Regions from separate parts of the Shigella dysenteriae genome, predicted to be linked through region 1. Evidence: predicted binding sites of a transcription regulator. Region 1 holds the regulator's gene; each other region holds the start of a gene.

Evidence for each region. The regulator CRP, encoded in region 1, controls carbon source genes, mostly activating them, when cyclic AMP is high. The targets are predictions, from matches to a motif close to ATGTGANNNNNNTCACAT.
Region 2: the regulator CRP is predicted to act here: its motif matches at 3,884-3,901, upstream of ldtB (L,D-transpeptidase).
Region 3: the regulator CRP is predicted to act here: its motif matches at 5,079-5,096, upstream of rbsD (D-ribose pyranase).
Region 4: the regulator CRP is predicted to act here: its motif matches at 2,542-2,559, upstream of HUZ68_RS18040 (acetyl-CoA C-acetyltransferase).

What each region holds. Positions count from the first base shown of each region.
Region 1 covers NZ_CP055055.1:4,368,043-4,375,727, reverse strand. Annotated here, with positions in the region: gene HUZ68_RS21000 (YhfG family protein) at 82-249, shown strand; gene HUZ68_RS20995 (putative adenosine monophosphate-protein transferase Fic) at 239-841, shown strand; gene pabA (aminodeoxychorismate synthase component 2) at 873-1,436, shown strand; gene argD (bifunctional acetylornithine/succinyldiaminopimelate transaminase) at 1,522-2,742, shown strand; gene HUZ68_RS20980 (YccS/YhfK family putative transporter) at 2,809-4,899, opposite strand; gene crp (cAMP-activated global transcriptional regulator CRP) at 4,950-5,582, opposite strand; gene HUZ68_RS20970 (OsmC family protein) at 5,884-6,288, shown strand; gene HUZ68_RS20965 (phosphoribulokinase) at 6,343-7,212, opposite strand; gene HUZ68_RS20960 (YheU family protein) at 7,266-7,484, opposite strand; gene HUZ68_RS20955 (hydrolase) at 7,478-7,685, opposite strand, start outside.
Region 2 covers NZ_CP055055.1:1,630,363-1,638,047, reverse strand. Annotated here, with positions in the region: gene ybiV (sugar-phosphatase YbiV) at 1-529, shown strand, start outside; gene HUZ68_RS07840 (DUF1479 domain-containing protein) at 681-1,946, shown strand; gene HUZ68_RS07835 (ABC-F family ATPase) at 2,187-3,779, opposite strand; gene ldtB (L,D-transpeptidase) at 3,998-4,918, shown strand; gene HUZ68_RS07825 (anion transporter) at 4,977-6,095, opposite strand; gene mntR (manganese-binding transcriptional regulator MntR) at 6,092-6,559, opposite strand; gene mntS (manganase accumulation protein MntS) at 6,745-6,873, shown strand; gene opgE (phosphoethanolamine transferase) at 7,145-7,685, shown strand, end outside.
Region 3 covers NZ_CP055055.1:4,886,908-4,894,592, reverse strand. Annotated here, with positions in the region: gene rbsR (ribose operon transcriptional repressor RbsR) at 1-120, opposite strand, end outside; gene rbsK (ribokinase) at 124-1,053, opposite strand; gene rbsB (ribose ABC transporter substrate-binding protein RbsB) at 1,179-2,069, opposite strand; gene rbsC (ribose ABC transporter permease) at 2,094-3,059, opposite strand; gene rbsA (ribose ABC transporter ATP-binding protein RbsA) at 3,064-4,569, opposite strand; gene rbsD (D-ribose pyranase) at 4,577-4,996, opposite strand; gene kup (low affinity potassium transporter Kup) at 5,163-7,031, opposite strand; gene ravA (ATPase RavA) at 7,254-7,685, shown strand, end outside.
Region 4 covers NZ_CP055055.1:3,774,035-3,781,719, reverse strand. Annotated here, with positions in the region: gene HUZ68_RS18050 (helix-turn-helix transcriptional regulator) at 55-687, opposite strand; gene HUZ68_RS18045 (amino acid permease) at 1,147-2,376, opposite strand; gene HUZ68_RS18040 (acetyl-CoA C-acetyltransferase) at 2,631-3,812, shown strand; gene kduI (5-dehydro-4-deoxy-D-glucuronate isomerase) at 4,099-4,935, shown strand; gene kduD (2-dehydro-3-deoxy-D-gluconate 5-dehydrogenase KduD) at 4,965-5,726, shown strand; gene araE (arabinose-proton symporter AraE) at 6,041-7,459, shown strand; gene ygeA (amino acid racemase) at 7,588-7,685, shown strand, end outside.

The sequences.
Region 1 (7,685 bases):
GCCCGCGCTTCTGCTCTCCCGGCGTAACCCGGATTTGCCGCTTATACTTGTGGCAAATGGACACGTTCAGGGAGGCATCAAGTGAAGAAACTCACCGATAAGCAAAAGTCCCGTCTCTGGGAGCTTCAGCGTAATCGTAATTTTCAGGCCAGTCGCCGTCTTGAAGGCGTCGAGATGCCTTTAGTCACTCTTACTGCCGCAGAGGCTTTAGCGCGCCTTGAAGAGCTGAGGAGGCACTATGAGCGATAAATTCGGCGAAGGGCGCGATCCGTATCTTTATCCAGGCCTTGATATCATGCGTAACCGGCTGAACATCCGCCAGCAGCAGCGGCTGGAACAGGCCGCTTACGAAATGACGGCGCTGCGTGCTGCGACCATTGAGCTTGGTCCGCTGGTGCGCGGTTTACCGCATTTGCGCACTATCCATCGCCAGCTGTATCAGGATATTTTCGACTGGGCAGGGCAACTGCGTGAAGTTGATATTTATCAGGGCGATACGCCGTTCTGCCACTTTGCTTATATCGAAAAAGAGGGCAATGCCCTGATGCAGGATCTGGAGGAAGAAGGTTATCTGGTTGGCCTGGAGAAAGCGAAGTTCGTCGAGCGGCTGGCGCATTACTATTGTGAAATCAACGTGCTGCATCCCTTCCGGGTGGGAAGTGGTCTGGCACAGCGGATCTTCTTCGAGCAACTGGCGATTCATGCCGGATATCAACTGAGCTGGCAGGGTATCGAAAAAGAGGCCTGGAATCAGGCAAATCAGAGTGGGGCAATGGGGGATCTCACCGCACTGCAGATGATATTTAGCAAAGTGGTAAGCGAAGCCGGGGAATCTGAGTAAAATAGCGCGGTTCTTTCGTACCGGAGCCGCCATGATCCTGCTTGTTGATAACTACGATTCTTTTACCTGGAACCTCTACCAGTACTTTTGTGAACTGGGGGCGGATGTGCTGGTTAAGCGCAACGATGCGTTGACGCTGGCGGATATCGACGCCCTGAAACCGCAAAAAATTGTCATCTCACCCGGCCCCTGTACGCCAGATGAAGCCGGGATCTCCCTTGACGTTATTCGTCACTATGCCGGGCGCTTGCCGATTCTTGGCGTCTGCCTCGGTCATCAGGCAATGGCGCAGGCATTTGGCGGCAAAGTTGTGCGCGCCGCAAAGGTCATGCACGGCAAAACCTCGCCGATTACACATAACGGTGAGGGCGTATTTCGGGGGCTGGCAAATCCACTTACCGTGACACGCTATCATTCGCTGGTGGTGGAACCTGGCTCATTACCAGCATGCTTTGACGTGACGGCCTGGAGCGAAACCCGCGAGATTATGGGGATTCGCCATCGCCAGTGGGATCTGGAAGGTGTGCAGTTCCATCCAGAAAGTATTCTTAGCGAACAAGGACATCAACTGCTGGCTAATTTCCTGCATCGCTGATTTCTGATTGCCATTCAATGATTTTTTATGCATATTTTGTGATTATAATTTCACATTTATTTATGCGTAACAGGGTGATCATGAGATGGCAATTGAACAAACAGCAATTACACGCGCGACTTTCGATGAAGTGATCCTGCCGATTTATGCTCCGGCAGAGTTCATTCCGGTAAAAGGTCAGGGCAGCCGAATCTGGGATCAGCAAGGCAAGGAGTATGTCGATTTCGCGGGTGGCATTGCAGTTACGGCGTTGGGCCATTGCCATCCTGCGCTGGTGAACGCGTTAAAAACCCAGGGCGAAACTCTGTGGCATATCAGTAACGTTTTCACCAATGAACCGGCGCTGCGTCTTGGGCGCAAACTGATTGAGGCGACGTTTGCCGAACGCGTGGTGTTTATGAACTCCGGCACGGAAGCTAACGAAACCGCCTTTAAACTGGCACGCCATTACGCCTGTGTGCGTCATAGTCCGTTCAAAACCAAAATTATTGCCTTCCATAACGCTTTTCATGGTCGCTCGCTGTTTACCGTCTCGGTGGGCGGGCAGCCAAAATATTCCGACGGCTTTGGGCCAAAACCGGCAGACATCATCCACGTTCCTTTTAACGATCTCCACGCAGTGAAAGCGGTGATGGATGATCACACCTGTGCGGTGGTGGTTGAGCCGATCCAGGGCGAGGGCGGTGTGACGGCAGCGACGCCAGAGTTTTTGCAGGGCTTGCGCGAGCTGTGCGATCAACATCAGGCATTATTGGTGTTTGATGAAGTACAGTGCGGGATGGGGCGGACCGGCGATTTGTTTGCTTACATGCACTACGGCGTGACGCCGGATATTCTGACCTCTGCGAAAGCGTTAGGCGGCGGCTTCCCGATTAGCGCCATGCTGACCACGGCAGAAATTGCTTCTGCATTTCATCCTGGTTCTCACGGTTCCACCTACGGCGGTAATCCTCTGTCCTGTGCAGTAGCGGGCGCGGCGTTTGATATCATCAATACCCCTGAAGTGCTGGAAGGCATTCAGGCGAAACGCCAGCGTTTTGTTGACCATCTGCAGAAGATCGATCAGCAGTACGATGTGTTTAGCGATATTCGCGGTATGGGGCTGTTGATTGGCGCGGAGCTTAAGCCACAGTTCAAAGGTCGGGCGCGTGATTTCCTGTATGCGGGCGCAGGGGCTGGCGTAATGGTGCTGAATGCCGGACCGGATGTGATGCGTTTTGCACCGTCGCTGGTGGTGGAAGATGCGGATATCGATGAAGGGATGCAACGTTTCGCCCACGCGGTGGCGAAGGTGGTTGGGGCGTAAATACGAAGCATCAGGCAAAAGATGTCGGATGCGGCGTGAATGCCTTATCCGATGGTTTAGCCTGCATTACGCCTTCGAATCCCGCAACTTGCGACTCAGCCAAATCCCGTGATGCGGTCGCTGACGCCATGCCATCGACGAAATGGTGTGCATGGTGTTCAGATGACCAATAACCCGCTGTAAATGCTGCTCCAGCGTACCTGCCGCGCCTTCGTGCGGCTGCATCTCCGGCGCATCCATGATATTGGCATCGCCAGAACTACCCGGTTCGTCATACTCCAGTCGCTGCTGACAACGCTGAATGGCGATTTCACAAGACTGTAAATACTCTTGTGCCAGTTCAGGTGGCAATGCCCGGTGTTCCCGCGCCAGCGTGGTCATGGCATTAATATGCTCAACAATAAACTGGCTGTGCGTTACCCACAGTTTCATATCTGCCAGATAATGGCTGTTGAACGCTGGTTCCTGCATCGCCTGATTCAATGAGTTATACAGAGTGTTATGTGCCTGATTTACCCGCATTCGCTGCCAGGCCAGTGGCGTAGGTTGCGGATCCTCGCTCAGAATCAAGCGAATCGCTTCCTGATAGGCTTCTAAAGCGTCATGGGCGTTTTTACGCAATAACCCGCTCTGCCACTGCGGCCACAGCCAGACGGTACCACCGAAAGCAATTAAACAACCAATAATGGTATCGATAAGACGCGGAAGGATGTACTGCTCACCGTTCAGCCACAACAGTTGCAGGGTATACACTGCGGTAATAGTAAAACCGACCGTCGCCCAGCCGTAGTTTTTGCGCAATATCAGGTAGCTGGCAAGGGTGGTAATCAGCATCAAGGTCAGGGTGTAACCTTCGGGAATTTTAAAGTGCAGCGCCACGCCCGCAATGATTAACCCGACCACGGTTCCCACGGAGCGATTCACAATCCTCAGACGGGTTGCACCATAGCCATTTTGCGTCACCAGCAATACCGTCATCAGGATCCAGTACGACTTCGGCAGATGCAGCGCGGTGCCCATCAGGCTGGCAACGCTTAACATCACACTGAGTCGTCCGGCATTGCGTAGCGCCGGAGACTTTAGTGACAGATAACTTTTCAGCGCCGGAAGTAACGGCATTCGCCGCTGTTTATCGGCCAGTAAGTCACGGGCATAGAGCGGTTTTTGGGTGCGCAGCACGCGGGCGATGCGGCTGAAATGCCAGTAGCAGAATTGCCCAACCGGATTATCCGGATGCTGGCGGGCGATTTTTTCCAGTGCGCCAATTTGCTTTTCCATCGTAAAACGCGTTGGCAGGCGATGGTAAAGAATGTCATCAGCCAGCACGCGCAGGCGAGCGGCGACGGTTTGCGCATTCCAGCGGATAACTTCTTCCGCATGGCTACGCTCGACCAGCTTTTGCACCTCTTCCGGCTGATGCAAACTGACCGAAATATGTTCCTGTAAATCCAGCGCCTCCTGGAAAATACGCAGCATCCGCTTGTAATCAGTATTATTTTGCGCGGAAAGCATATGCATTTGCTGATAGCACTGGGTAATTAGATCGACCGCTTTTTGCTGGCGCACCAGCAGCGGCGGCAGCGCTTTTTCAGGGTCGGTGTGCTGGGTAAGCAGGCTGTATTTGGCTTCACAATAATCTGCCAGTTCACGGTACAGCAGACTTAGTGACTCGCGCAGCGGTTGTTCGCGCCAGATCCAGAACCAAAACCAGTTAAACAATCCGTACCAGAGAGTGCCCAACGCATAGATGAGCAACGGTTCCCAGACCGGCATGTATCCCGCCAGACTGAGGGTAAAAATGGCTGCCAGCAGCGATGCGGGAAGCAATTTTGCGTGCAATGGCCCCAACTCAGCAGTGACGCCAAGTACCAGCGTTAATCCGGTCAGCAAAAAGGGCAGGGGAACATCTTTTGCCAGTAGCAGCTGTGTCAGTAAGCTACAGGTGGCAAACAGCGACGCACCAATGATTAAGCGTTTGAAAAAACGTTTATGAGGCGTATCAAGGCCCGCAATATTGCAACAGGCAGGAACGAGAGAGAAGAGCAGACCGAATCGTAATTCGCCAAGCATTAACCCAACGGCCACGGGCAAACATAGCACCAGCGTTTGTCGAAGTGCATAGTTGATATCGGGGTGATAAATCAGTCTGCGCCACATCGGGGGAAACAAAATGGCGCGCTACCAGGTAACGCGCCACTCCGACGGGATTAACGAGTGCCGTATACGACGATGGTTTTACCGTGTGCGGAGATCAGGTTCTGATCTTCAAGCATCTTCAGAATGCGTCCCACGGTTTCACGAGAACAGCCGACAATCTGACCGATTTCCTGACGGGTAATTTTGATTTGCATACCGTCCGGGTGAGTCATAGCGTCTGGTTGTTTTGCCAGATTCAGCAGAGTCTGTGCAATGCGGCCCGTCACGTCGAGGAACGCCAGGTTGCCTACTTTCTCTGAAGTGACTTGCAGACGACGCGCCATCTGTGCAGACAGACGCATCAGAATGTCCGGGTTTACCTGAATCAATTGGCGAAATTTTTTGTACGAAATTTCAGCCACTTCACAGGCGGTTTTCGCACGTACCCATGCGCTACGTTCCTGGCCCTCTTCAAACAGGCCCAGTTCGCCAATAAAATCACCCTGATTCAGATAGGAGAGGATCATTTCTTTACCCTCTTCGTCTTTGATCAGCACTGCCACAGAGCCTTTAACGATGTAGTACAGCGTTTCCGCTTTTTCACCCTGGTGAATAAGCGTGCTCTTGGATGGGTACTTATGAATGTGGCAATGAGACAAGAACCATTCGAGAGTCGGGTCTGTTTGCGGTTTGCCAAGCACCATGCGCGGTTATCCTCTGTTATAAGCTTTCTCCAGAGCCAGATAACGCCGCTGTCTCTGGATTGCCGAAATATGCTTCCCGCTACCTGGGAAGGGGCTATCAACTGTACTGCACGGTAATGTGACGTCCTTTGCATACATGCAGTACATCAATGTATTACTGTAGCATCCTGACTGTTTTAGCATAGCTTTCGCTTTGTGTCTCCTGGTGTCTCGCTTCAGCATGACCCAGGTCGCCTTCCGTTGCGCGATTTGGTTAGTACGCGTACTCTGTCAGGAAAATTGACGCAGTGGAGTAGCAAAAATGCAAGCGCGAGTGAAGTGGGTCGAAGGGTTAACTTTTCTGGGCGAATCCGCCTCTGGTCATCAGATTTTAATGGACGGCAACTCAGGCGATAAAGCACCAAGTCCGATGGAAATGGTGTTGATGGCGGCGGGTGGTTGCAGTGCCATCGATGTGGTTTCGATCCTGCAAAAAGGGCGTCAGGATGTGGTCGATTGTGAAGTAAAATTGACCTCTGAACGCCGCGAAGAGGCACCACGCCTGTTTACGCACATTAATCTACATTTTATCGTCACCGGTCGCGACCTGAAAGACGCAGCGGTTGCGCGTGCGGTTGATCTCTCTGCCGAGAAATATTGTTCAGTGGCGTTGATGCTGGAAAAAGCGGTGAATATTACTCACTCGTATGAAGTGGTTGCCGCGTGATTTAACTATCCCGTTGTGAAGCCGGATAGTATTTTATCCGGCGTAATAGCAGAGTTACTCGATTTTCTTTCCTTCCATCAATCGTTGCACCAGCGGCAGCATAATTAATTCCATTGCCAGACCCATTTTGCCGCCGGGCACCACTAACGTATTGATGTGGGAAATGAATGAGCCTTGCAACATCGCCAGCAGCCAGGGGAAATCGATCCCTTCCAGATTACGAAAATGGATCACCACAAAGCTTTCATCCAGCGACGGGATACCTTTTGCCGCGAACGGGTTTGAAGTGTCGACGGTGGGAACGCGCTGGAAGTTAAGATGGGTGCGGGAAAACTGCGGTGTGATGTAGTTGATATAGTCTTCCATTGAACGCACTACTGAGTCCATCACTGCTTCTCGTGAGTGCCCGCGCTCGCTGGTGTCGCGGATCAGTTTTTGAATCCACTCAAGGTTAACGATAGGCACCACGCCGACCAGTAAGTCCACATGCTGCGCAACGTTATGCTGTGGCGTGACTACGCCGCCGTGTAAACCTTCATAAAACAGTACATCAGTGGGTTCTGGTAAAGGTTGCCAGGGGGTGAATGTTCCCGGTACCTGATTCCAGGGTACGGCTTCATCGTAGGTATGCAGATATTTGCGAGATTTCCCTTTGCCGCTCTGACCGTATTCAATGAAGGTTTGTTCCAGCAGGCCGAAGTCGTTCGCTTCGGGGCCGAAGTAGCTGATATGCCGCCCGGCGTCGCGCGCTTTGCGGATCGCCATGTCCATTTCCGGGCGGGTGTAACGGTGAAAACTGTCGCCTTCCACCTCGGCTGCATGCAGATTTAACTGGGCGAATATTTTACGAAACGCGAGGCTGGTGGTGGTGGTCCCCGCGCCGCTGGATCCTGTTACCGCAATGACCGGATGTTTGGCAGACATAGTAACTCCATGACTTAGCTATCATTATTATCTCGTCCGCCGACGGTTGCAGGTTATTCGCGAAACTGACTGCGCGGCATGATATTGACCGTTTCGTGCAGCTCTGACCATACCAGCACCGCTTCTCCGCACTGTAGCTGGCGTTTGACGTCGGCGACTTTCTGTTCAAGTGTACGCTCATGTTCACCATAATCGGTGCCTTCACGTAACACAAAGCTTTCAATTAAATTTTCCAGCGTTTCGGGGGAGAGGTCTTGCCACGGAATCAACATGATTTCGCCTCCAGATACGTTGTTAACCAGTCAGGAATGCGTGACTCCAGCCACATTTGCGGATGAAGTAATGTACCGCCAATAAAGCCAACATGACCGCCATGTTCAGTCAGTTGATACTCCACCTGCGGGGGGAGACTTTCCGGTTTCGGGATCACCTGATGATCCATAAACGGATCGTCTTTAGCGTGAATAATCAGC
Region 2 (7,685 bases), 2.3 Mb from region 1:
GCTAAAAGATAAGCAACTCAATTTTGTCGCCTGCGGTCTGCAAAGTGCATATGTCAGCGAAAATGCCCCCGAAGCATTCGTCGCACTGATGGCAAAACACTACCATCGCCTGAAACCTGTAAAAGATTATCAGGAGATTGACGACGTACTGTTCAAGTTTTCGCTCAACCTGCCGGATGAACAAATCCCGTTAGTGATCGACAAACTGCACATAGCGCTGGATGGCATTATGAAACCCGTCACCAGTGGTTTTGGCTTTATCGACCTGATTATTCCCGGTCTACATAAAGCAAACGGTATTTCGCGGTTACTGAAACGCTGGGATCTGTCACCGCAAAATGTGGTAGCGATTGGCGACAGCGGTAACGATGCGGAGATGCTGAAAATGGCGCGTTATTCCTTTGCGATGGGCAATGCTGCGGAAAACATTAAACAAATCGCCCGTTACGCTACCGATGATAATAATCATGAAGGCGCGCTGAATGTGATTCAGGCTGTACTGGATAACACATCCCCTTTTAACAGCTGACCTCTCTACCGGAGCCATGCGCTCCGGTTTTCCCTTCTTTTTACATCCTGTACATCACATCAAATCATTAAACTTGCATTAACTTATTTATAACTTATATTGTCACATGCAAATCAGCATAGTTTCGAATGAAAGTTAATGCGAGGTGGTTATGGCTTCTACTTTTACCAGCGACACATTGCCTGCCGATCACAAAGCAGCTATCCGTCAGATGAAGCACGCGCTGCGGGCGCAGCTTGGCGACGTCCAGCAGATCTTTAATCAGCTAAGCGATGACATTGCCACGCGAGTGGCTGAAATCAACGCACTCAAAGCACAGGGCGATGCCGTCTGGCCGGTGCTGTCTTATGCCGATATCAAAGCAGGTCATGTTACTGCAGAGCAGCGCGAACAGATTAAACGTCGCGGTTGTGCGGTGATAAAAGGCCATTTCCCCCGCGAACAAGCGCTAGGCTGGGATCAGTCGATGCTGGACTATCTGGACCGCAACCGCTTTGACGAGGTCTACAAAGGCCCCGGCGATAATTTCTTCGGGACGCTCAGCGCTTCACGTCCCGAGATTTACCCCATCTACTGGTCGCAGGCGCAAATGCAGGCTCGCCAGAGTGAAGAAATGGCGAATGCGCAGTCGTTTCTCAATCGTCTGTGGACATTTGAAAGTGATGGAAAGCAATGGTTTAACCCGGATGTGAGCGTCATCTACCCTGACCGTATCCGCCGCCGTCCGCCCGGAACGACCTCCAAAGGTCTTGGAGCGCATACCGACTCCGGGGCACTGGAACGCTGGCTGCTTCCAGCGTATCAGCGCGTTTTCTCCAACGTCTTTAATGGCAATCTGGCGCAATATGATCCCTGGCATGCGGCACATCGTACGGAAGTTGAAGAGTACACGGTGGACAACACCACCAAATGTTCCGTGTTTCGGACATTCCAGGGCTGGACAGCGCTCTCTGATATGCTGCCTGGTCAGGGGCTGCTGCACGTCGTGCCCATTCCTGAAGCCATGGCGTACGTACTGTTACGTCCGCTGCTTGATGATGTGCCGGAGGATGAACTGTGCGGCGTAGCGCCCGGAAGAGTATTGCCGGTATCAGAGCAATGGCATCCACTGTTGATTGAGGCATTAACCAGCATTCCACAACTCGAAGCCGGAGACTCCGTCTGGTGGCACTGCGACGTCATCCATTCCGTTGCCCCCGTTGAAAATCAACAGGGCTGGGGCAACGTGATGTACATTCCTGCGGCACCGATGTGCGAGAAAAATCTTGCCTACGCGCACAAGGTGAAGGCCGCACTGGAAAAAGGCGCATCGCCGGGCGATTTCCCGCGCGAGGACTATGAAACAAACTGGGAAGGACGCTTTACGCTTGCCGACCTCAACATTCACGGTAAGCGAGCGTTGGGCATGGATGTTTGAGAGTTAATGGAAGTGAATTGATGTGGGATTAAGAAAATCAATTCGACGTTACTCAGATTGCTGACAAGTGCGCTTTCTTAATGCCTGATGCGGCGTTAACGCCTTATCTGGCCTACAAAGTCCTGCAGATTCAATACATTACAGGTACTGCGTAGGCCTGATAAGCATAGCGCATCAGGCAATCTTGCGTTTGTCATCAGCCGCCGTCACCCCGACAGTATCGGGGTGACGGATAATAACTTACTCGATCCCTTTACTACGCAGGTAATCTTCGTAATTACCGCTAAAGTCGATCACGCGTTCCGGGGTGATTTCCAGAATGCGGGTCGCCAGGGAGCTTACGAACTCACGGTCGTGTGAAACAAAGATCAGCGTGCCCTGATACAGTTCCAGCGCCATGTTCAGTGACTCGATGGATTCCATATCCAGGTGGTTGGTCGGTTCGTCCATGATCAGAATGTTCGGCTTCTGCATCATTAACTTACCAAAAAGCATCCGCCCTTTTTCTCCACCGGAAAGCACTTTAGCAGGCTTTTTGATGTCGTCCTGGCTGAACAGCAAACGACCGAGAATACTGCGCACCGCCTGCTCGTCATCGCCTTCCTGCTTCCACTGGCTCATCCATTCGAACACGGTCAGATCATTTTCAAACTCATATTCGTGGTCCTGAGCATAGTAACCAATGCGCGCGTTTTCAGACCATTTTACGGTGCCGCTGTCCGGTTGCAGATCGCCCACCAGCGTTTTCAACAGCGTTGATTTACCGACGCCGTTGGTACCCAGTACCGCCAGTTTTTCACCGACTTCCAGCAGCAGGTTGAGATTTTTAAACAGCGGACCGTTATCAAACCCTTTGGTCAGACCTTCCACTTCCAGCGCGTTACGGAACAGCTTCTTATCCTGTTCAAAACGGATGAACGGGTTCTGACGGCTGGAGGCTTTAACCTCTTCCAGTTTGATTTTATCAATCTGGCGCGCGCGCGAAGTTGCCTGGCGAGATTTCGAGGCGTTGGCGCTAAAGCGGCTAACGAAAGATTGCAGCTCAGCAATCTGCGCTTTCTTCTTGGCGTTATCAGCCAGCAGACGTTCACGCGCCTGGGTCGCCGCCGTCATGTACTCATCGTAGTTGCCCGGATAAACGCGCAGCTCGCCGTAATCCAGATCCGCCATGTGGGTACAGACCATGTTAAGGAAGTGACGGTCGTGCGAGATGATGATCATGGTGCTGTCACGCTCGTTCAGCACCTGTTCCAGCCAGCGAATGGTGTCGATGTCGAGGTTGTTGGTCGGTTCGTCGAGCAGGAGAATGTCCGGATCAGCAAACAGCGCCTGCGCCAGCAACACACGCAGCTTCCAGCCAGGAGCAACTTCACTCATCGGGCCGTAGTGCTGTTCCACTGGAATTCCCACGCCAAGCAACAATTCACCGGCACGAGCTTCCGCAGAGTAACCGTCCATTTCGCCGTATTTAACTTCCAGATCGGCCACTTTATAGCCGTCTTCTTCACTCATTTCCGGCAAAGCATAGATGCGGTCGCGCTCCTGCTTCACTTCCCACAACTCTTTATGCCCCATGATCACCGTATCCAGCACAGTGAACTCTTCAAAGGCAAACTGATCCTGACGCAGCTTACCAATGCGCTCGTTGGGATCGAGGGAAACGTTACCCAACGTCGGCTCTAAGTCGCCGCCGAGGATCTTCATAAAGGTGGATTTACCACTACCGTTCGCGCCAATCAGGCCGTAACGGTTGCCGCCGCCAAATTTGACGGAAATGTTTTCAAACAACGGCTTACTGCCGAACTGCATGGTGACGTTACTGGAAACTAACACAGGCGTATCCTGAAAAGAGATATGACAAACCGCGCATTATGCCATAAGTCTGAAAGAAGATCCTGCTCCTCGCTTAAGGTCTACACTCAAGCCAAAGGCAAAAAATGTGATTTCGTACACATCTGATTTCACTGTGAGCTGGAATGAACTTATAATGCGCTTCCAATACTCTAATATTCTCAACCCAATGGCCTGCCAGGCACAAAATCTCGCTTAACATGAATATGAAATTGAAAACATTATTCGCAGCGGCCTTCGCTGTTGTCGGCTTTTGCAGTACCGCCTCTGCGGTAACTTATCCTCTGCCAACCGACGGGAGTCGCCTGGTTGGTCAGAATCAGGTGATCACCATTCCTGAAGGTAACACTCAGCCGCTGGAGTATTTTGCCGCGGAGTACCAGATGGGGCTTTCCAATATGATGGAAGCGAACCCGGGTGTGGATACCTTCCTGCCGAAAGGCGGTACTGTACTGAACATTCCGCAGCAGCTGATCCTGCCGGATACTGTTCATGAAGGCATCGTCATTAACAGTGCAGAGATGCGTCTGTATTACTATCCGAAAGGGACCAACACCGTTATCGTGCTGCCGATCGGCATTGGTCAGTTAGGCAAAGATACGCCTATCAACTGGACCACCAAAGTTGAGCGTAAGAAAGCAGGCCCGACCTGGACGCCGACCGCCAAAATGCACGCAGAGTACCGCGCTGCGGGCGAACCGCTTCCGGCTGTCGTTCCGGCAGGTCCGGATAACCCGATGGGGCTGTATGCACTCTACATCGGTCGCCTGTATGCTATCCATGGCACCAACGCCAACTTCGGTATCGGTCTGCGTGTAAGTCATGGTTGTGTGCGTCTGCGTAACGAAGACATCAAATTCCTGTTCGAGAAAGTACCGGTCGGTACCCGCGTACAGTTTATTGATGAGCCGGTAAAAGCGACCACCGAGCCAGACGGCAGCCGTTATATTGAAGTCCATAATCCGCTGTCTACCACCGAAGCCCAGTTTGAAGGTCAGGAAATTGTGCCAATTACCCTGACGAAGAGCGTGCAGACAGTGACCGGTCAGCCAGATGTTGACCAGGTTGTTCTTGATGAAGCGATCAAAAATCGTTCCGGGATGCCGGTTCGTCTGAATTAATCGTCAAAACGTAAAACAAAGGCGGACTCATAATCCGCCTTTTTTTATTTGCCAGACCTTACCAGGCCGGGATCATAACCAACAAAACATATCCCACCAGCGCCGCCCACAACAGCATCGGTATTGAATAGAGATGGAAACGCCACCAGATGCGGCGATCGTTCGCCATACGTAGCGCAATCAAATTTGCCAGCGATCCGGGTAATAACCCAAAGCCACCTACGTTTACCGCCCATGCCAGTAATAAAGACGGCGGCACATAGTTCAGCAACAATATGGTACTCGGCACGTTACTGATCACCTGCGATAAACCGATTGCCGTTAACCATAACCCGGGTTCAGATAAATGACTCACGTTACCCAACACGCCTTGCAACGCTGGAAGCTGGATCAGTAAATGGACGTCGATAAACATCGCCATAAACACCAGCAGCAACGTCCAGTCCACACTCAACACCACGCGACGCGCCAGCAGCGCAAAGCCCGCCGCCACAATCACCAGTCCCCACAGCTCTTGTTTGAACTCCAGCGCCGTCAGAAAGACGATATACAGCCCCAGACAACTCCACACCAGCCGCGGTTTCCACTCCGGTGTTTGCACCCCCGTATGGTATTGGAGTGCCTTTCCAGGGAAACAACACCAGCACAACAGCAGGAGTGTCAGCATCATTGCGCCAGCCAGCGGTGCCATTTGGGCAATAAATCCGGCAAACGAAAGACCAGAACGTCCCCAGATAAGAATATTTTGCGGGTTGCCAATTGGCGTCAGTAGCGAACCAGCGTTGACTGCCAGCGCCTCAAAAATAATCAGCCGATTAACCGGGATCTCACACAGCCTTTTTAGCGTGATAGTCAGCGGAACAACAATAAACAGCGCGACATCGTTGGTCAGAAAGGTAGAAAGCAGCGCCGCCGCCAGCACCATAAACATCGCCAGCCGACGCTCCGTAGCAAAGCGGCGCACCATTTTACGCCCCAGCACATCAAAATAACCGCTTAACTCCACACCTTTGGTCAGCAGCATCAGGCCGCTTAAGGTGATGATGGTGTGCCAGTCGATAGCAGCAGGCCAAGATTTCGGTGCAAAGGGAACGAAAAAACTTAATCCGATACCAACAAGAATTAATAACTGAAAAAAACGATCGCCTTGCAGCGTGCGTAAAAAAGGCAGGCTCATTTGGCACCGTGTTTCTGGGTAAACAAACGAAAGGCATCCAGCGTCTCTTCACTAACATGGTGCTCCATGCCTTCCGCGTCGCGACGGGCGATTTCCGGACTGACGCCCAACACCAACAAGAAATTTTCGACTATCTGATGTCGCTCGCGGCTTTCCTGCGCCAGCTTCTCTCCTTCTGCCGTTAAAAACACGCCACGCCAGGGGATCATTTCAATCAGCCCCATAGTTGCCAGTCGCTTAAGCATTTTAGCCACCGTCGGTTGCGAAACTCCCAAACGAGCAGCCATGTCTACCTGGCGAGCTTCCCCCACTTCCCTGATCAAGTCAGAAATCAGCTCAACGTAATCATCAATAAGCTCGCGCCGATGCGCCTCTCTGACCTGGCGGAACCCTTCAACGTGCTCTTCCACGTTCACTAACTGCGTCACTTTTTTTGCTGTTGGCGTACCTGCGCGACGACTCATTGTGCTTCCTCATTATGGTGACGCATACATAGCGTTCTCATTTCGTGCGCACATTGTAAACCAGAGTTGCGAAGGTACAAAAAATTAACGTTTTAGCAATAGCTATATAATATAGCCTGTGCTATATCTGTATGTAATGCAATCATCCCTCAAGGATCGACGGGATTAGCAAGTCAGGAGGTCTTATGAATGAGTTCAAGAGGTGTATGCGCGTGTTTAGTCATTCTCCCTTTAAAGTACGGTTAATGCTGCTCTCTATGTTGTGCGATATGGTCAACAACAAACCGCAGCAAGATAAACCTTCCGATAAATAGCGGCGTCGCGGTACGCCGCTTCCCTCCTGCTTTCATGCAGGCATAACGCGTTTTGGTCTGAAAAACCCCACTTTTTGTCGGATTTGCAATCCCCTTCGCAAAAGATTTGTTCGTCAGTAGTTGACCTGAACGGCGGCTCGCTCTATCTTCTTGCAGCCCTGCGTATATTGCGGCTCGCGGATGCGGACCCCTTTCCCCTCTTCACGCACTCTTGCAGGTATTGACCCTTGACGCCAGGGTAAGCACATGGCGTTTGTTACGATAGTGGCATATGAATTTAACCCTCAAAGAATCGCTTGTTACCCGTAGCCGGGTATTTAGCCCGTGGACTGCGTTCTACTTTTTACAGTCGCTATTAATTAACCTCGGCTTAGGTTACCCCTTCAGTTTGCTCTACACCGCTGCGTTTACGGCTATTTTGCTTTTGCTATGGCGAACATTGCCTCGCGTACAAAAAGTTCTGGTCGGTGTCAGTTCGCTGGTGGCGGCTTGTTATTTCCCTTTTGCTCAGGCCTACGGCGCGCCTAATTTCAATACATTGCTGGCATTGCACTCCACCAATATGGAAGAGTCGACCGAAATCCTGACGATTTTTCCGTGGTACAGCTACCTGGTCGGCTTATTTATTTTTGCGCTCGGCGTAATAGCAATCAGGCGAAAAAAAGAGAATGAAAAAGCGCGCTGGAATACCTTCGACAGCCTGTGTCTGGTATTCAGTGTGGCGACATTTTTTGTTGCTCCCGTGCAAAACCTGGCCTGGGGTGGCGTATTTAAACTGAAAGATACTGGCTATCCGGTATTTCGTTTTGCTA
Region 3 (7,685 bases), 520 kb from region 1:
AATCGCCGCTTCAACTTTGGCGGTAATCGCTTCACTGACGAAGCGATCTTTATTGATAACGTGAGAAACTGTTGAGGTAGAAACGCCCGCCAGGCGGGCAACATCTTTCATTGTAGCCAAGCGTCACCTCTGCCTGTCTAAAAATGCGTCGATCTCTTCACGCCACGGTACGGAAGGTTGTGCGCCTTTACGTGTTACGGCAATCGCAGCGGCGGCATGGGCAAAACGAATCGCCTCTGGCAATGGTTTTTCTTCCAGCAACGCCGTGATTAACGCGCCGTTAAAGGTATCTCCGGCAGCAATGGTATCGACAGCCTGCACCCGGAATCCAGGAACGCGCTGACCTTCACCATTCACGCTAGCCCATACACCACGACTTCCTAAAGTAATCAGTACAGTACGGATACCTTTTTCATGCAGTACCTGCGCCGCCTTCGCTGCATCTTCATCATTTTCAACACGAATACCGGTGAGCTTTTCTGCTTCCGTTTCGTTTGGCGTAATAATGTCCACCAGCGCCAGCAGTTCGTCAGGAAGTTCGCGAGCCGGAGCCGGGTTAAGCGCAACGATAGTCTTATTTTGATGGGCGATTTTCGCCGCTGCCATCACACTTTCGAGTGGTGATTCCAGCTGCATTAATAATGCTGACGCGTTGGCAATACGCTCACGTTGCGCTTCCACCAGCGCCGGGGAAAGGGCAGCATTAGCGCCGGCATGAATACCAATGACATTCTCACCTTCGCCATTAACAAAAATCAGCGCCACACCTGTTGATTCGCCTTTGATCACGCTGACCGGAGTAATATCGATGTTATCAGTGGCGAGCTGCTGGCGAACGCTCTCACCAATGCTGTCATCGCCAGTACAGGCAATAAACGCGATATTCGCACCGCTACGCCCAGCAGCCACAGCCTGATTCGCGCCTTTGCCGCCAAATGCAACCTGATAGTGGTTACCGGTTACGGTTTCGCCTGGAGTAGGAAAAGATTGAAGATTAAGAATGTGGTCAGCATTAATGCTGCCAAGAACAACGAGGCTGCCTGCGTTTTGCATATTCGGGATGTCCATAAAATGCGCCACCGTGTTAGGGTGGCGCGTGCCCTGCTTTTCTTTATATTACACGTTCATCTGTCGATGACGTATTTATGTCACCATCAGGTCATACAACCTGATTAAAACTACTGCTTAACAACCAGTTTCAGATCAACCGGATACTTAGCCTGAACTTTCTCGCCTTTCAGCACTTTATCTGCGGTTTCAACGCCTTTCGCGCCAATCTGATCGGGTAGCTGAGCGATAGTCGCTGCTAGTTTGCCATCATTCACCGCTTTTTCGCCATCCGGTGTACCGTCAAATCCGACGACCATCACATCCGATTTACCGGCAGTTTGCAGTGCGCGCAGCGCGCCCAGCGCCATTTCATCATTCTGCGCAAATACAGCCTGAACATCCGGATGAGCGGTCAACAGGTTCTGCATTACGTTCAAACCTTTAGTGCGATCAAAATCTGCTGGCTGGCTGGCAAGAACATTAAACTTGTGAGCAGCAACGGCCTGCTGGAAGCCTTCGCCACGTTCACGGGCTGCGGATGTACCAGCAATGCCTTGCAGCTCGATAACTTTGGCACCTTCACCCGCTTTCTTCGCGATGTAATCACCGGCGATTTTGCCGCCCAGTACGTTATCAGATGCAATGTGGCTCACCACTTCACCTTTCGTTGCCTGGCGGTCAAGAGTGATAACCGGGATGTTCGCCTGGTTAGCCATCTTCACAGCATTACCCACTGCGTCGGAGTCGGTCGGGTTAATCAGCAGAATTTTTGTGCCGCGAACGGTTAAGTCCTGCACGTTCGCCAGCTCTTTCGCCGGGTTGTTCTGGGAGTCCAGCACCACCAGGTTATAGCCAAGTTTATCCGCCTCTTTCTGCGCGCCATCTTTCAGCGATACAAAGAACGGGTTGTTAAGCGTGGAGACCACCAGCGCGATGGTGTCTTTTGCCATCGCATTCGCACTGACGGTGGCGCTTAGCGCAACAGCGGAAACCAGGGTAGCCAGTTTTTTCATGTTCATATTCAAGATGTCCTGTAGTCGTTATTACTGCTTTTTGTTGTCTACCAGCACCGCCAGCAAAATCACCACCGCTTTGACGATCATCTGGTAATAGGAGGAAACACCTAACAAATTCAATCCATTATTAAGGAAGCCAAGAATTAATGCGCCGATCAACGTCCCAACAATGCGACCTTTTCCGCCCGCCAGACTCGTACCGCCCAGAACCACCGCAGCAATAGCATCCAGCTCATAGCCAGTCCCCGCCGTGGGTTGTGCGGAGGAGAGACGCGCCACTTCAATGATCCCGGCCAGCGATGCCAGCAGACCACAAAGAGAATAGACGATGATTTTGATTTTATTGACGTTGATACCAGAAAGACGCGTTGCCGCTTCGTTGCCGCCCAGCGCGTAGATGTAACGCCCCAGACGCGTGTGATGCAGCATGTACCAGGCCGCGAGGAAGACAAACCCCATGATCCAGACTGGCGTCGGTACGCCCAGCGGACGACCAATACCAAACCAGCCAAACAGATCGGCGTTCTCAGTAAAGCCGGTATTCACTGGGCTACCGTTGGTATAAACCATGGTCACGCCGCGCAGTAAAAGCATCATAACCAGCGTAGCGATAAACGCCTGGACGCGACCTTTCGCTACAATCACTCCGGTTACCGCACCAATTGCGGCACCTAACGCGAGAGCGGCAGCGACAGCCACCAGCGCATTGACTTCAATGCCGACGATAGATGCAGCAACTGCGCCGGTTAGCGCCAACAGAGAACCTACCGACAAGTCTATGCCCGACGTCAGGATCACCAGCGTCATCCCGACCGCCATAATGGCGTTCACCGAAGTTTGCTGGAGAATATTGAATAAGTTATTGATGGTGAAAAAGTTCGGACTTAACGTCGAGACAATCGCGATCAGCACCAGCAGAGCGATAAGCGATTTCTGCTCCATCAGCCACGCTTTCGTGAAATAACGGCGACCAGAGACAGTCTGGGTTGTCATTTTTTTACTCCTGATTCACGCGATTAAGCTTGCCCACAGCGGCAGCCATTAACACTTCCTGGGTGGCCTGCTCACGAGTAAATTCCCCGCTGAGATGCCCTTCATGCATGACGATGATGCGATCGCTCATGCCTAATACTTCTGGCATCTCCGATGACACCAGAATGATGCTCAAGCCATCGGCTTTGAACTGGTTAATCAGTTGATAGATCTCTTTTTTCGCGCCGACATCTACGCCACGGGTAGGTTCATCAAGGATCAACACTTTGGGGCGTGTCATCAGACCGCGGGCAATCGCCACTTTTTGCTGATTGCCACCGGAAAGCAGACCAATTGCCTGTTCCATCGACGGAGTTTTCACATTAAACAGACGAATGAAATCACTCACAGCCTGCTGTTCATCGGCATGCTTCAAACTGCCGCCAGCGCGGCTGAAGTAGCGCAGCGCTGTCAGCGACATGTTCTCTTTTACTGACATGCCCAACACTAAACCGTCACGTTTACGGTCTTCGGAGATATACACAATGCCGTTTGCCAGGCCATCCTGCGGTGAACGGGTAACGACTTCATGCCCATCCAGGGTGACGTAACCGCTGGTGCGCGGTAGTGCGCCGTAGAGCACTTTCATCAGTTCGGTACGACCTGCGCCCATCAAACCAGAGACGCCAAGAATTTCGCCTTTGCGTAAAGTAAAAGAGACATCGTTAACGCCAGGTCCGCAGAGATTATCGACTTTCAGGCGGATATCTCCCGGCGCTTTGTCCAGGTGCGGATATTGATCTTCCAGCTTGCGACCCACCATCATCTCAATCAGCGAATCTTCGGTCAGTGATGCCACTTCGCGCTCAGCAATAAATTGCCCATCACGAAAAACGGTAACGTCATCGCAAATCTCGAAGATTTCTTTCATGCGGTGGGAGATATAGACAATACCGCGGCCTTGCGATTTCAGCTCGCGGATGACGCGGAACAGGGATTCGGTTTCGGTATCGGTCAGCGCATCGGTCGGTTCATCCATAATGATGACTTTCGACTCAAAGCTCAGCACTTTGGCGATTTCAACCATTTGCTGGTCACCGATGGAAAGATCGCCCACCAGCTTGTCGCTTTTAAAGCGCAGGTTAAGTTTAGCCAGCAATTTATCCGCTTCGGCATACATGGTTTTCCAGTCAATTTTGCCAAAGCGATTAACAAACTCACGACCGAGGAAAATGTTTTCGGCAATGGTTAACTGCGGGATCAGGTTCAGTTCCTGATGGATAATCCCAATCCCGGCTTCCTGGGAAGATTTCGGCCCGGTAAATGTCGTTTCTTTCCCCAGCCATAAAAGCGTGCCGGCATCGCGAGTATAGATACCAGTAAGCACTTTCATCATGGTGGATTTACCCGCGCCGTTTTCGCCCACCAGCGCCATCACGCGGCCCGGATAGACATTTAACGCAGCGCCCGAGAGGGCTTTTACGCCCGGGAAGGCTTTATCGATGCCTTTAAGCTGAAGTAATGCTTCCATGACGGCCTCAGAACGTCACGCCAGCACAGAGAATGATATTCGCATACGGAGAACATTCTCCGCTGCGAATTACCGCCTGACTTTCTGCGGTTTGTTGTTTGAATTGTTCATGCGTGGTGTAACGAATTTCAATGGTATTTCCCTGGTGTTTTTGCAGCTGCTCAAGGTGAGTGAGCAACGTTTCGTGGAGTTGCGGATTATGGTGTTTGATCTCTTCCGCGATAATGGCAGCCTCGACCTGCATTTCATTTGTGACGACGCCCAGCACCTGCATAAAAGAAGGTACACCCTGGGTTAATGCCATATCGATACGCGTTGTACTTTTGGGGATGGGTAAACCAGCATCACACACCACCAGCGTATCGGTATGTCCCAGACGGGAGATCACCGATGAAATATCAGAATTAAGAACGGTGCCTTTTTTCATTTTTTTCTCCATCAGCGAAACGTTTCGCTGACCCGCAGTTTAATCCTGACTGAGTTGGGAAAACCATCGTGACGTTACGGAAATGTGATCAACCTCGAAACGTTTTACATGGTGATTAACCATGAAAACAAAAACGCCCCCTTATGAAGAAAGGAGGCGTCTGGCGTTAGATTTCGACCTGAGTACCCAGTTCGATAACCCTGTTTGGCGGGATTTCAAATTGATCTGGTGCACGCAGCGCATTACGTTGCAGCAGCAAGTACAGCTTGCCGCGCAGACGCAAATACCACGGGCGTTTGCCGAGGATCAACGACTCATGCGACATAAAGAAGGAGGTTTCCATCATCCGGCAACTTAATCCTTCCAGACCGCAGCGGTGGAAAACTTCTTCCACGTTTGGCGTTTCTCGCCAACCATAACTTGCCACCACGCGCCAGAAAGTGGGCGACAGTTGTTCAATCTGTACCCGACGGACGTTATGGACATATGGCGCGTCTTCGGTGCGCAGAGTTAACAGAATCACCCGCTCATGCAATACCTTGTTATGTTTAAGGTTATGCATCAGCGCAAAGGGAATGACGTTGATTGCACGCGACATATACACCGCGGTCCCGGGCACGCGAACAGGCGGTGATTTCTCCAGCGAAGCAATCATCGCTTCCAGAGAGTTACCATGTTCATGCATCCGCCGCAGCAAGCGGAAACGCTCGCTCTTCCAGGTGGTCATCACGATAAACATCACCGTACCGAGGCTCAATGGCAACCAGCCGCCGGAGAGCAGTTTATCGAGGTTAGCGGTGAACAATGGAATATCGACACAAAGGAAAGCAATCAAGATCAGCGCAACAAAATACTTATTCCAGTGCCAGTTCTGACGTGCCACGGTAGTCGAGAGAATAGACGTCAGCACCATGGTTCCGGTCACCGCAATCCCGTACGCCGCCGCCAGGTTGCTGGAGTGCTCAAAGCTGACAATCACAATCACGACCGCGACATAGAGCATCCAGTTCACAAACGGAATATAGATTTGCCCTGACTCCATTTCGGAGGTGTGAATAATGCGCATCGGCGACAAATATCCCAGACGTACCGCCTGACGCGTCAATGAAAAGACGCCAGAGATAACCGCCTGCGAGGCAATTACCGTCGCCAGTGCGGCGATGATCAGCAGTGGGATCAGCGCCCAGTCCGGTGCCAACAGGAAGAACGGGTTCTTAATCGCTTCCGGGTTCTTTAACAACAACGCTCCCTGACCGAAGTAATTAAGGGTCAAGGAAGGTAATACGACGGTGAACCACGCCAGGCGAATAGGGAACTTACCAAAGTGCCCCATATCAGCATACAGCGCCTCGACCCCCGTAATCGACAGCACCACTGCCCCTAATGCAATAAAAGAAACCGTTTTGTATTCAAGGAAGAAATGCACCGCCCACATCGGATTCAGCGCATGCAGCACTTCCGGGTTAGCAATAATGCTACGTAACCCCAGTCCTGCCAGAATCAAAAACCAGGTCAGCATGATCGGCGCAAACAGCTTACCGACCATAGCCGTGCCATGCTTTTGAATCATAAATAATAAAGTGAGAACGATAATTGAGAGGGGAACTATCCAGGTATCCAGCTGCGGGGCGACGATTTCCAGACCTTCAATGGCTGACATCACCGAAATAGCGGGTGTTATGACGACTTCACCATAGAAAAAGCTGCCGCCGATTAGCCCCATAATCACCAGCATTGATGTAGTTCGCGCCGACGTATTACGCCCGGCAAGCGACATCAACGTCAGGATCCCCCCCTCACCGGCGTTATCTGCCCGCATCACGAAGGTGAGATATTTAATGGAAACCACAAAGATTAGCAGCCAGAAGATCAGCGATAAAAAGCCAAACACGGCATCGCGTTCAACGCCAAAACCAAACTGGCCGGACAAACATTCACGAAGTGTATATAACGGGCTGGTACCAATATCGCCGTAGACAACTCCAATCGCCGCGAGGGTAATCGCGGGCAATGATTGCTTATTATCAGTGCTCATAGACTAGTCTTTCGTTGAAATATGAAATGTGTGCTTAGTCCCTTGGCCCACAAAAAAGCGCACAGTATGCACGATTAACGGCAAAATCGTACTCCTAAATGCGGCCACATTAACCTGGCTCAAAGAAAAATCCCCCCCCTTTGAGACTATTTTAGCCACCAGCAAGAAACGTCTATACTCGCAATTTACGCAGAACTTTTGACGAAAGGACGCCACTTCATTATGGCTCACCCTCATTTATTAGCGGAAAGAATTTCCCGCCTGAGCAGTTCGTTGGAAAAGGGGCTTTATGAACGTAGCCACGCCATCCGCTTGTGTTTATTAGCGGCATTAAGTGGTGAAAGTGTGTTCCTCCTTGGCCCGCCAGGTATTGCCAAAAGTTTGATCGCCCGGCGCTTAAAATTCGCCTTTCAGAATGCCCGCGCGTTTGAATATCTGATGACTCGCTTCTCCACGCCGGAAGAGGTTTTTGGTCCCCTTTCTATTCAGGCGCTAAAAGATGAAGGGCGCTATGAACGTTTAACCAGCGGTTACCTGCCGGAAGCAGAAATCGTCTTTCTGGATGAGATCTGGAAAGCGGGTCCGGCAATTCTTAATACCCTGCTCACCGCCATTAACGAGCGCCAGTTCCGCAACGGTGCACACGTAGAAAAA
Region 4 (7,685 bases), 590 kb from region 1:
CATTTCAATAAATGCCCGTATAAACAGAGTATGATTCTGGCAGATTTTTGAGTATCAATGTTGGACCGAATGTGAACGAATAAATAATTCGTTTATTTTACCACCCATTCTCTTTTCGATTCGTTGCTTGTACGCGTAGATGCTACGGATATCCATATCCAGAACTTCAGCAATCTGATATGGATTATAACCAGAAACCATATACCCCATTATGGTGAATTCCATCTGAGTTAATGTGTTACCTCTGGTAAATGATAAATAACGACCAATAAATAGTTGTCTGATCTTTTCATTGGCAACATCAAGACCATCATCATTATATATGACAGCAGATATTGCAGAGTTGTGTTTTCGCCAGTAATTAGCTAACGATTGCATATTGCGGTCGCTGACTAAAACAATCCCCATGTCAGTACTTGCAAGATAGTCAATCCAGTCTTTTTCAAGGAATAGACGTAAAAAACTTACTGAAAAATCGACAAAAATATATCCGCTTAATCTCGCATTGTGGTTTTTTGTTAAGATACCTTCTACCACACCACGATTAAAATATGAACTTTCTTCGGGCCACATACAAAAACACGAGTTTGCGCAATACTGCAAACGCGGTGACTCTTCTGGCATTATTTGGCAATGCATTGAGCAACTATTGCATGTAAGACTTTTATAACGACTACAAAGCCCCATGTTAAGAACCTCCCTATCCGTATATAATTGCATAATTTCATCGGTTATTGATGATGTCAATACACCATGATTTTGTAATTTTGCTGGGAAAAATTGTGATTAATCTGTATTTGCTATAATTCTGATTAAGACATTTAAAAATGCATTTCTCGTTATTAAATATGATTATGTTTCACTGATTTAATCTTGTATGGTTGAGAGTGGTCCAGATAACTATCTCATAGTATGAGAATATCTATATCGCAAATTGTTTTTGAATGACCAGAAGATATCTTGCGAATCTAAGTTATGCATCTTAAATAGTCTTATTTAAGATGTTCAGATCTCTTTGTGTGTTTAACTAACTGATAATTCTAGGATATGACGAGAGAAGTGATAGGGCGGAATAATAACAAATGAACATTATGAAAAATGGAATGGTTCAAAATTGTAGCAATTTTGAACCATTCACAATGGATATTAGCTAAAGAACATTACCGATACGCACAGGATACCCACGATCAGCGTAATCAGATTTCCGATGGAACGCCAGGGTTTAAGCGCCGGGATGAGATATGTTGATAGCGTAGGCATGATGAAAAGTATCATGGCAATGAGCGGGCCGCTGATCGCATAAATCATCGAAATCGCGTTCGGGTTAATGCAACAAACAATGAAGGTAATCAGCGATACCAACATAATTGATAGTGCGCGGTTAAATGCACGACTTTTCTTTATACCAACCTGCTGTAGTGTTGTTTTGACGACCTCTGTGGCACCTTCAATAACGCCAAAGTACGTACCCAGGAATGATTTCGACATGGCAACTACTGCGACAATAATCCCGGAAATTGACAACCATGCTGGGGCATTCGGCAGCATAGAAAGCGCCGATAAAATGGTAACCCCTTCTTCTTTAGCCGCTTCAATATACGAAGGTGGAATAGAAAGCAGGCAGCTAAAGACAAAGAACAGTACACTTATGCAGATGATGAGATAAGCGACTTTCATAATTTTTTTGCATTTATCCATAGCGTGTTCGCCATATTTTTCACGTCTGTCTATGGCAAACGTAGAAATAATGGGCGTATGGCTAAAGGCGAAAACCATCACGGGAATCGATATCCATATCTGGTGAAGGGTATTCTGATTGAACTCTACCTGGGTTGTTAATAGATCAGGTTGCCAACTACCGACAAGGTAAATGGAAAGAAATAAGAAATAGGCAATCAATGGGAATACCAAAAATCCCATTACCCGAATAGTGGCATGACGTCCCATCAGAAAAATGAGATTCAGGATTAATACAACACCCAGACTCACCAACATACGGATGCGAAGATCAATCACCATATGCTTTGCCAGCTGTTCTGTAAGTGAGTTGGTAATTGCCACTGCGTATATCAACACGACGACAAAAAAGGCGATGAAGTACAGCGTGGTAATCAGATTACCAATCTTCTTGCCATAGTAGTGTGTTACTGCGCCCGTTATCCCTTCACCTGCTGATGTTTTCGATGAGAGGATGAACTGGCATAAGGCTTTATGTGGCCAATATGTTAAAGGCCAGGCGACCAGAGCAGTAATAAACAGGACCACTGCCCCTGCCGAACCTAACTGAATAGGAAGGAAGAGCGTGCCTGCACCAACGGCTGTGCCGTAGAGCGCGAAACTCCACAGAGTTTCTTCTTTTGACCAAATATTAGACATTATCTGAACGTATCATCTACAAATTAAACAAAATGGAGGGCAATTTACCATAAACCAGGTTAAGTATGGGAGATTAACGCCCTATCTACCTCTCTATTGGTGGGTTAGTGGTTGCAAACCTTACGTGCCAGTTATGTCTCTGACTGCTACTCAGGCATATTTCCTTTGTGATAAAAATCACTTTTTTTAAACAATTAAGATAACTGTAATTAACAATCATTTACTATTGCACTGTTAATTTGTGCGAGGTTGTGATGAAAGACGTTGTGATTGTCGGGGCGTTACGGACACCTATCGGCTGCTTTCGTGGTGCGTTAGCGGGTCATTCCGCCGTGGAACTTGGTAGCCTGGTCGTGAAAGCGTTAATAGAACGTACCGGCGTGCCTGCATATGCGGTGGATGAAGTGATTCTTGGCCAGGTGTTGACTGCAGGGGCAGGGCAGAATCCGGCAAGGCAATCGGCTATTAAAGGTGGTCTTCCTAATAGCGTTTCTGCAATCACGATTAATGACGTTTGCGGTTCCGGGCTTAAGGCACTGCATCTGGCTACTCAGGCGATACAGTGTGGCGAGGCTGATATTGTCATCGCCGGTGGCCAGGAAAACATGAGCCGCGCACCACATGTTCTGACTGATAGCCGCACCGGTGCACAGCTTGGCAATAGCCAGTTGGTTGACAGTCTGGTGCACGATGGGTTGTGGGATGCCTTCAATGATTATCATATTGGTGTCACCGCCGAAAATCTGGCTCGCGAATATGGCATCAGCCGTCAGTTGCAGGATGCTTACGCACTTAGCTCGCAACAAAAAGCGCGAGCGGCGATTGACGCCGGGCGATTTAAAGATGAGATCGTCCCGGTAATGACCCAAAGTAATGGTCAGACGTTGGTTATTGATACCGATGAACAGCCACGCACTGACGCCAGTGCAGAAGGCTTAGCCCGTTTAAATCCTTCATTTGATAGTCTCGGTTCTGTGACAGCGGGTAATGCATCATCCATAAACGATGGCGCAGCTGCGGTAATGATGATGAGCGAAGCCAAAGCACGAGCGTTGAATTTACCCGTGCTGGCCCACATCCGCGCATTTGCCAGCGTTGGTGTAGATCCAGCATTGATGGGAATTGCGCCGGTGTATGCGACCCGCCGTTGCCTGGAGCGTGTGGGCTGGCAGTTGGCTGATGTCGATCTTATCGAGGCTAATGAAGCGTTTGCTGCACAGGCGCTTTCGGTTGGCAAGATGCTTGAATGGGATGAGCGTCGGGTCAATGTCAATGGTGGCGCGATCGCACTCGGTCACCCGATAGGCGCTTCCGGTTGCCGAATCCTGGTTTCTCTGGTTCATGAAATGGTGAAACGTAATGCCCGCAAAGGGCTGGCAACGCTTTGTATCGGCGGGGGCCAGGGCGTGGCATTGACCATTGAACGTGACGAGTAGCTCTGCATTTCCTCCTTACCGATAAATATCTGCCGTCATTAATCTGTTGAATAATGATGGCTGGCAAGTCGACATACATTTTCTGGGCTCCCTCATTTTTCCATTCTCATGACATATTCGTGATCGACACTGCACTTTTTTTAATCCTTAACTTAAAAATGAAACATTGTTTTATTTTTAATTGAAAACCCTATCCCATGGGCATATCATCCCTTTATAGAGAAAACGAAACAGTGTTTCACTATCGTTTTCTATTTTCACGCTTCACTGATTATCGGAGGTTGATGTGGACGTAAGACAGAGCATCCACAGTGCGCACGCAAAAACGCTGGATACCCAGGGGCTGCGCAATGAATTTTTGGTTGAAAAGGTATTTGTCGCCGATGAGTACACCATGGTTTACAGCCACATTGACCGAATTATTGTTGGCGGCATTATGCCGGTAACTAAAACGGTTTCCGTTGGCGGGGAAGTTGGTAAACAACTCGGCGTAAGCTATTTCCTTGAACGTCGCGAGTTAGGTGTTATCAATATTGGCGGTGCCGGTACGATTACTGTCGATGGTCAATGCTATGAAATCGGTCACCGCGACGCCCTGTATGTTGGTAAAGGTGCAAAAGAAGTTGTCTTTGCCAGTATTGATACCGCCACTCCGGCAAAGTTTTATTACAATTGCGCACCCGCGCATACGACGTATCCCACCAAAAAAGTCACACCGGACGAAGTATCTCCAGTCACGTTAGGCGATAACCTCACCAGTAACCGTCGCACAATTAACAAATATTTTGTCCCGGATGTGCTGGAAACCTGCCAATTGAGTATGGGGCTGACGGAGCTGGCTCCAGGTAACTTGTGGAACACCATGCCGTGTCACACTCACGAGCGCCGGATGGAAGTTTATTTCTATTTCAATATGGATGATGACGCCTGCGTTTTCCACATGATGGGGCAGCCGCAAGAAACGCGTCACATTGTGATGCATAACGAGCAGGCGGTGATCTCCCCGAGCTGGTCGATCCATTCCGGCGTCGGAACCAAAGCTTATACCTTTATCTGGGGCATGGTCGGTGAAAACCAGGTCTTTGATGATATGGACCATGTGGCCGTTAAAGATTTGCGCTAGTTGTGGGCATAAACGAATAAGGTATTGTTATGATTTTAAGTGCATTTTCTCTCGAAGGTAAAGTTGCGGTCGTCACTGGTTGTGATACTGGACTGGGCCAGGGGATGGCGTTGGGGCTGGCGCAAGCGGGCTGTGACATTGTTGGCATTAACATCGTTGAACCGACTGAAACCATCAAGCAGGTCACGGCGCTGGGGCGTCGTTTTTTAAGCCTGACCGCCGATCTGCGAAAGATCGATGGCATTCCATCACTGCTGGATCGCGCGGTAGCGGAGTTTGGTCATATTGATATCCTGGTGAATAACGCCGGATTGATTCGCCGCGAAGATGCTCTCGAGTTCAGCGAAAAAGACTGGGACGATGTCATGAACCTGAATATCAAGAGCGTATTCTTCATGTCTCAGGCAGCGGCGAAACACTTTATCGCGCAAGGCAATGGCGGCAAGATTATCAATATCGCGTCAATGCTCTCCTTCCAGGGCGGGATCCGTGTGCCTTCTTATACCGCATCAAAAAGCGGTGTGATGGGCGTGACGCGATTGATGGCAAACGAATGGGCTAAACACAACATTAATGTTAATGCGATAGCTCCGGGTTACATGGCGACCAATAATACTCAACAACTACGGGCAGATGAACAACGTAGCGCGGAAATTCTCGACCGCATTCCAGCTGGCCGTTGGGGACTGCCGAGTGACCTGATGGGGCCGGTAGTGTTCCTTGCCTCCAGCGCTTCAGATTATGTGAATGGTTATACCATTGCCGTGGATGGCGGTTGGCTGGCGCGTTAATTCATTCTTCTTACTTTTATGACCCTGCCGCATGGCAGGGTTTTTTATACCTGTAGATCATCATAATCCATATCATGGTTATGAAATAATCCATATCAATTATCAATTAATGAACTTTATGAATTTTATCTGCTTTAAAATTAGGTGGTTAATAATAATCTCAATAATTCAACTTAAATTGAAAATTGGAATATCCATCACATAACGACATGTCGCAGCAATTTAATCCATATTTATGCTGTTTCCGACCTGACACCTGTGTGAATTGTTCACGTATTTTTTCACTATGTCTTACTCTCTGCTGGCAGGAAAAAATGGTTACTATCAATACGGAATCTGCTTTAACGCCACGTTCTTTGCGTGATACGCGGCGTATGAATATGTTTGTTTCGGTAGCTGCTGCGGTCGCAGGATTGTTATTTGGTCTTGATATCGGCGTAATCGCCGGAGCGTTGCCGTTCATTACCGATCACTTTGTGCTGACCAGTCGTTTGCAGGAATGGGTGGTTAGTAGCATGATGCTCGGCGCAGCAATTGGTGCGCTGTTTAATGGTTGGCTGTCGTTCCGCCTGGGGCGTAAATACAGCCTGATGGCGGGGGCCATCCTGTTTGTGCTCGGCTCGATAGGGTCCGCTTTTGCGACCAGCGTAGAGATGTTAATCGCCGCTCGTGTGGTGCTGGGCATTGCTGTCGGGATCGCGTCTTACACCGCTCCTCTGTATCTTTCTGAAATGGCAAGTGAAAACGTTCGCGGTAAGATGATCAGTATGTACCAGTTGATGGTCACACTCGGCATCGTGCTGGCGTTTTTATCCGATACAGCGTTCAGTTATAGCGGTAACTGGCGCGCAATGTTGGGGGTTCTTGCTTTACCAGCAGTCCTGCTGATTATTCTGGTGGTCTTCCTGCCAAATAGCCCGCGCTGGCTGGCGGAAAAGGGGCGTCATATTGAGGCGGAAGAAGTGTTGCGTATGCTGCGCGATACGTCGGAAAAAGCGCGAGAAGAACTCAACGAAATTCGTGAAAGCCTGAAGTTAAAACAGGGCGGTTGGGCACTGTTTAAGATCAACCGTAACGTCCGTCGTGCTGTGTTTCTCGGTATGTTGTTGCAGGCGATGCAGCAGTTTACCGGTATGAACATCATCATGTACTACGCGCCGCGTATCTTCAAAATGGCGGGCTTTACGACCACAGAACAACAGATGATTGCGACTCTGGTCGTGGGGCTGACCTTTATGTTCGCTACTTTTATTGCGGTGTTTACGGTAGATAAAGCCGGGCGTAAGCCGGCTCTGAAAATTGGTTTCAGCGTGATGGCGTTAGGCACTCTGGTGCTGGGTTACTGCCTGATGCAGTTTGATAACGGTACGGCTTCCAGTGGCTTGTCCTGGCTCTCTGTTGGCATGACGATGATGTGTATTGCCGGTTATGCGATGAGCGCCGCGCCAGTGGTGTGGATCCTGTGCTCTGAAATTCAGCCGCTGAAATGCCGCGATTTCGGTATTACCTGTTCGACCACCACGAACTGGGTGTCGAATATGATTATCGGCGCGACCTTCCTGACGCTGCTCGACAGCATTGGCGCTGCCGGTACGTTCTGGCTCTACACTGCGCTGAACATTGCGTTTGTGGGCATCACTTTCTGGCTCATTCCGGAAACCAAAAATGTCACCCTGGAACATATCGAACGCAAACTGATGGCAGGCGAGAAGTTGAGAAATATCGGCGTCTGATTTCACGGGCCGGATGTGCTGTACATCCGGCCCTTTTTTCGTTAATAGAGATTGGGCACCTGGCCGTTGAGGCGTTTGTCTCGTTCCTTATTCAGCCTTGTTGCGGTAACACACATCAGGAGAGAGGAATGAAAACAATTGGTTTGCTGGGAGGAATGAGCTGGGAATCCACTATTCCTTACTATCGTCTGATAAATGAAGGCATTAAACAGCGGCTTGGTGGGCT